2 linked regions of the Filimonas effusa genome follow. The protein of the gene in region 2 interacts with the protein of the main gene of each other region in a pairwise test. Links are inferred from orthologs where the notes say so. Each region holds a gene or a part of one and is shown on either strand. Other genes may lie near its edges.

Region 1 (2,904 bases), on a different replicon or contig from region 2:
GCCAGGGTAGCGTTTGCACCCAGTTTGCTTTTGTTTTCAGTGCCGTCGATTTCGAGCAGTTTGGCGTCAACACCGGTTTGGTCGTTGATAGACCAGCCAATCAGTTGTTCAGCAATAATATCGTTAACGTTGGCAACTGCTTTTAAAACGCCTTTACCTACGTAAGTTTTTTTGTCGCCATCGCGTAATTCTACAGCTTCATGGATACCTGTAGAGGCGCCGCTGGGTACAGCTGCGCGGCCAAGGTGTCCGCTTTCAGTTAAAACGTCAACTTCTACTGTAGGATTGCCGCGGCTGTCTAAGATCTGACGCGCGTGGATGTCAGCTATGTAACTCATGATTAAATTGGTTTAAAATTGGTTATTTAGAATATCCTGGTTTTATAGTTTGCGCTGCAAATAAACGGCTTTTTGTGCATACGAAAACTAACCTTTATTTGCCCAAAAGCTGTATAAAATCATCTTCTGTAAGAATTCTTACTGTATTGATCTTTTTCGCCTTCTCCAGTTTGCTGCCTGCGTCTTCTCCTACTATCAGGTAATTAAGCTTGCTGCTAACGCCGCTTAACAACTTTCCTCCGTTGGCTTCGACCATGGCCTCAGCCTCACTGCGCTTGAGTTTGGACAAGGTGCCGGTGAACAGGAATGTTTGTCCGTGTAACGGAGTATCGTCAGTTCCTGCGTTATGTTTTTTGTGATTCTGCAGGTTTAGTCCGAGGTCTTCGAGCTGTTTCAGCAGTTCGAGATTCTGTTCGTTATGGAAAAACTGGTAAATACTGTTCGCCACTTTTATTCCAACATCTTCGAGTTGCTGCAGTTCATCTTCTGTTTTATCCTTCAATTCCATGAGGTTGGATACTGCGTTGGCGAGAGTTTTGGCGGTTGTTTCGCCTACAAAGCGGATGCCCAGGGCGTAGATGAGGCGGTACAGGGGTTGTTGTTTTGATGCTTCTATCGCGGCCTGGAGGTTTTCTATCGATCGTTTGCCATAGCCTTCGAGCTGGCCTATGGCGGAGAAGTTGAGTCCGTAGATGCCGGGGACATCTTTCAGCAGGTCCAGTTCATAAAAGCGGCGGATATTGGCTTCGCCGAGGCTTCTGATGTCCATGGCATCTTTGCTTACAAAGTGGATCATGCGTTCGAGCACCTGTGCTTTACATTCTATATTGATGCAGCGCCATACGGCTTCGCCTTCTGTTTTAAAGAGCTCGCTGCCACAAACTGGGCAATGGCGGGGGAAGACGATTTCTTCTTCTGTGCCATCGCGTCCTTCCGGGATGGACTGTACGATCTGGGGGATCACGTCGCCGGCGCGTTCTATTATCACGGTATCGCCTTTACGCAGGTCTTTTTCCCTGATATATTCTTCGTTATGTACGGAGATGCTGCTTACTGTTACACCTGCCAGGTAAACCGGGTCGAGCTTGGCAACTGGAGTAACGGCGCCTGTTCTTCCTACCTGGAATTCTACGTCCCGTAAGCGAGTGGTAGCCTGTCGTGCCTTGAACTTATATGCTGTTGCCCAGCGTGGGTGGTGTGTTGTCATGCCCATTTGATCTTGCAGGGCGAGGCTGTTGACCTTTATGACCATGCCGTCTATTTCGTAGGGCAGGGTATCGCGTAATGCTTCGTAGTCGGTAACGTGGCGTATCACTTCGGCGATGCCTGTTACGACCTGCTTTTCTTCTTTTGGAGAGCGGAATCCGCATTCCCATAACAGGTCGAGAGAGCCGGAATGGGTGCCGAGCGGAGCGTTTTCGGGCATGGGATGGTCGCCTTCGCGGCCGTCGATGGCGAGTGTATGGCCATCTGTTGTTACGTAATAGCTTATATGGTATAAAAACGCGTCGAGATTGCGTTTAGCGACATCTTTGGGATCTTTCATGCGGAGGCTTCCGCTTGCGGCATTACGGGGATTGGCGAGCAGGCTCAAGCCTTGTGCGGCCTGTAGTTCATTGAAGTTTTCGAAGGCTTTCTTGCTCATGATGATCTCGCCACGGATCTCGATCTGCTGGATGCCATATTTTGAAAAGGGTGCTGATAATGGTATGGAGCGGATCTGTTTAATGTTGGTGGTGATCTCTTCTCCTTCGACACCATCGCCGCGTGTTACGCCGCGAACGAGGATATCATTTTCATAGAGGAGAGAAATACTTGCGCCATCGAATTTGGGTTCTATGCAATATTCAACTTCCTGCAAACCTGTTAATTCCTGTGCTTTCCGGTCCCAGTCGGCCAGTTCTTCGGCGTTGCTGGAGTTTTCCAGGGATAACATGGGTACGAGGTGTTGAACCGTTGGGAAGGTTTTGGTAAGGTTTGAGCCTACGCGTTGCGTTGGCGAGTCGGGTGTTATCAGGTTAGGATGGGCTAACTCTATTGCTTTTAGCTGTTTATATAATTTATCATAGTCGGCATCGGGAATGAGGGATTCGCTGAGGACGTAGTAACGATATTCGTGGAATCGTAACACTTCTCTCAGGTGTGCTAACTTCTGTTCGTTTACGTCTCCATCGCTTAGCAGTTCCCGCGTTCGTTGCTGAAGTTGTTTCACCTGTTCTTCGGAATACATATTGTGTAGTTGATCGGTAAAGATAAAAATAGTTGTATTTTCGGTTCGTTATTATTTGTCTTCGATTAAAGCGTTAAGTGTTGCCAGTGTTATGAATAAGGAACCTGCCAGTGTATCAGCGTATGATACAGCTTACCCACGAATTGCAATGACTGTTGATTGTATCATCTTTTCTTTTGATGGCAATGAACTGAAAGTGCTGTTATTGCATGAGCCGGACCGGCCTAACGATCAATGGTCTTTAACGGGCAAGTTTGCTTCTGATGAAGAGGAGCTTGATGATGTGGCCTGCCGCGTATTACAACAGCATACGGGAATTGAAAGTGCCTGGGTGGA
Region 2 (3,348 bases):
CAACCTGTTGGGGCGTTTGAGGATAGCAGGTTTTAAAGATGCAGCATTGCAGGCGCATAAAAAGAGGGTAAAGTTCGATACACCCTCTTTTTATGCGTATTCTGATGGAGCCGGGTACCCATTTAAGCGATTCTCAGCGGCTATTTTTATTTATGAGCCAACCACTTTTTTTATTTACCAGGTTTCTATCGGGAAACTAATTATACTACTACGTTGATCATTTTATTTGGAACATAGATGAATTTTCTCACCTCTTTTCCTTCCACCCATTTCTGCACGACTTCATTTGCGAGGACGATCTGTTCCACTTCGGGTTGCGTGGCACTGAGATCGATGGACAGACTGGTACGCACTTTTCCGTTAATGCTGATGGGGTATTCTTTTGCTGATTCCTTTACGTATTTTTCTTCGAATACGGGATAGGATGCATCCAGGATGCTGGTAGTATGGCCCAGATCGTGCCATAACTGTTCGCAGATATGGGGTGCATAAGGAGTAAGCAGGATGAGCAACGCTTCCAGGATCTCCTGTTTGTTACATTTAAGATCGCTGAGTTCGTTCACGCATACCATGAATGCGCTTACTGCGGTATTGAATGAAAAGCGTTCGGTATCTTCTTCAATCTTGCGAATCGTTTTATGTAATACTTTCAGCTCGGCATCGGTTGCTTTACTGTTGTTCCACAGTTTACCTTTTACTTCATCGTAGAACAAACGCCATAACTTACGGAGGAAGCGGTGTACGCCTTCGATACCTTTTGTATCCCAGGGCTTGCTTTGTTCAACGGGACCGAGGAACATTTCATACATCCGGAAAGTGTCGGCGCCATATTTCTCCACCAGGTCATCGGGATTGACTGTGTTGAATTTGGACTTTGACATTTTTTCTACTTCTGTAGCACAGATGTATTTGCCGTTTTCGAGTATGAAGGTGGCATTTGCAAACTCGGGTTTCCATTTTGTGAAGGCTTCGGTATCGAGTTCTACGCCGTCGACAATGTTTACGTCGACATGGAGCTTGTCTACTTCGTACTGATCGATAAGACCTGCGGATACATATTGATGAGTGCCTCTTATGCGGTATACAAACCGGCTGCTACCCTGGATCATACCCTGGTTCACCAGTTTTTTATAAGGTTCATCGAAGCCAATGAAGCCGAGGTCGTATAATACTTTCGTCCACATACGGCTATAGAGCAGGTGACCTACGGCGTGTTCGGTACCACCGATATAGAGATCAACCTGGCCCCAGTAATCGCTTACCTTGCGGTCGCAGAAAGCCTGGTTGTTATGCGGGTCCATATAACGCAGGAAGTACCAGCTGCTGCCGGCGTAGCCAGGCATAGTGTTGGTTTCGAGATGTCGTGCCGTCCATTCCGGAACATTAGCCAATGGGCCTTCACCTTCGGGTCCGGGGCCGTATTTCTCTATATGCGGTAATTCGAGCGGCAATTCCGATTCTTTCAGCGGATAAGCGATACCATTGATCCATTGAATGGGGAATGGCTCACCCCAATAGCGCTGACGGCTGAAAGCAGCATCGCGCATACGATAGTTGACCTTACGTTTGCCGATACCCATTTCTTCGAGCCTGGTAAGAACGAGGTTCATGGCATCGCGCATAACCGTGCCATCGAGAAAGCCGCTGTTGCTCAGCTGTACCTCTTTGGTAGCGTTGGCTTCGGTGCCGTTAAATGCATCGCCAATGATATTGGTGATGGGAATATTGAAGTGCTGTGCAAATTTGAAATCCCTTTCATCGCCACAGGGCACAGCCATGATAGCGCCGGTGCCATAGCCTGCGAGTACATATTCGGAGATCCAGACAGGAATTTCCCTGCCGTTAAAGGGGTTGATCGCGTAAGCGCCGGTAAAGCAGCCTGAGATCTTTTTCTCAGCTTGTCTTTCCCTGTCGCTCCTGCTTTTTACATATGCGATATAGGCATCTACTTCGGCGGCCTGGGCATCGGATTTCAGGTCTTCTACCCATTCGAGTTCGGGCGCCACCACCATAAAATCGACACCGAAGATGGTATCGGGGCGGGTAGTGTAGACCTTCAGCGTATTTACCTTGTTCAGTTGGCTTTTTACCTGGAAGTCGATTTCAGCGCCATAGCTTTTACCAATCCAGTTGGTTTGCATTTCTTTCATAGCGTCGCTGAATTCGATGCGGTCGAGTCCTTCGAGGAGGCGGTCGGCATATTCAGTGATACGGAGGTACCATTGGCGGAGTTTCTTTTTCACTACGGGGTGTCCTCCCCTTTCGCTTACGCCATTGACCACTTCGTCGTTTGCGAGTACGGTACCGAGGGCTTCGCACCAGTTCACTTCGCCATAACCACAGAAGGCGAGGCGGTATTCCATTAGGATGCTTTGTTGTGTAAATTCATCAAAAGCTGTCCATTCGGCCGCGTTAAAGCTACCGTGGAAACATCCTGGCACCTCGAACTGGCTGTTGGGGATGGGGTGTTTTTTATTACCTTCTTTTTCGAAAGCTGTTACGAGCTCTGTAATGGGTATAGCCTTCTGCTGATTACGATCGAAGAAGCTGTTGAAGAGTTGGAGGAAGATCCATTGCGTCCATTTATAGTAACCCGGGTCGGAGGTGCGGATTTCGCGGCTCCAGTCGAAACAAAACCCGATATTATCGAGCTGGCGGCGGAAGTTGGCGATATTGCTATTGGTGGAAACGGCCGGGTGAACGCCATTTTCGATCGCATATTGTTCAGCAGGCAGACCGAAAGCATCGTATCCCATTGGGTGGAGGACATTGAACCCTTTGAGGCGTTTGAACCGGGCGAAGATATCGCTGGAGATGTAACCCAGGGGGTGCCCTACGTGCAAGCCTGCTCCGCTTGGGTAGGGGAACATGTCGAGCACATAATATTTAGGTTTGGGGCTAATGTTCTGCACCTTATATGCGCCTGACTGATTCCATTGTTCCTGCCAGTTTTTTTCAATCTGCCTGAAATTGTATTCCATAAAAGAGGTAACTCGGTTTTTAAAAACTTAAAATAGGAATGGTTGTTGGTATTTTATGATGTTTCAGGCCGCAAAGTTAAGTTTTTAAGGGGGTAAATGCCCTAAATTTGCGGGTTACTAACATAGTATAAAACAGCAGCATGGCTCAATTTGGTAAAGCATCAGCGAAACGCAGCAAGCCCAGTTACATCATGAGCATCATTGGTGTAGCCCTGGTACTGCTTATTATGGGTATTATGGGATGGTTTTTCCTGAATTTCAGGCAGGCCAGTAATGCCTTTAAAGAAGATATCCGTTTAAGCGCTTACCTGCGGACCCTGAATAAGGATTCGATCGCGCAGATACAGCAATTCATATCGGCGCAGCC

The links. The genes of interacting proteins can lie anywhere in the genome.
Region 1: the proteins of leuS (region 2) and ligA interact in binary tests that used the Escherichia coli proteins (3 or more experiments, as listed by UniProt). The link is inferred for Filimonas effusa from one-to-one orthologs.

Annotation. Positions count from the first base shown.
Region 1 is NZ_SDHZ01000003.1:335,296-338,199, reverse strand. It holds ligA (NAD-dependent DNA ligase LigA), read right to left. Parts: upstream 2,569-2,904; coding sequence 433-2,568; downstream 1-432. Other genes in the region: ESB13_RS19295 (NUDIX hydrolase), read left to right, coding at 2,660-2,904; eno (phosphopyruvate hydratase), read right to left, coding at 1-338. UniProt on the Escherichia coli protein: DNA ligase that catalyzes the formation of phosphodiester linkages between 5'-phosphoryl and 3'-hydroxyl groups in double-stranded DNA using NAD as a coenzyme and as the energy source for the reaction.
Region 2 is NZ_SDHZ01000002.1:867,294-870,641, forward strand. It holds leuS (leucine--tRNA ligase), read right to left. Parts: upstream 2,982-3,348; coding sequence 201-2,981; downstream 1-200. Other genes in the region: ESB13_RS14780 (alpha/beta fold hydrolase), read left to right, coding at 1-36; ESB13_RS14790 (cell division protein FtsX), read left to right, coding at 3,122-3,348.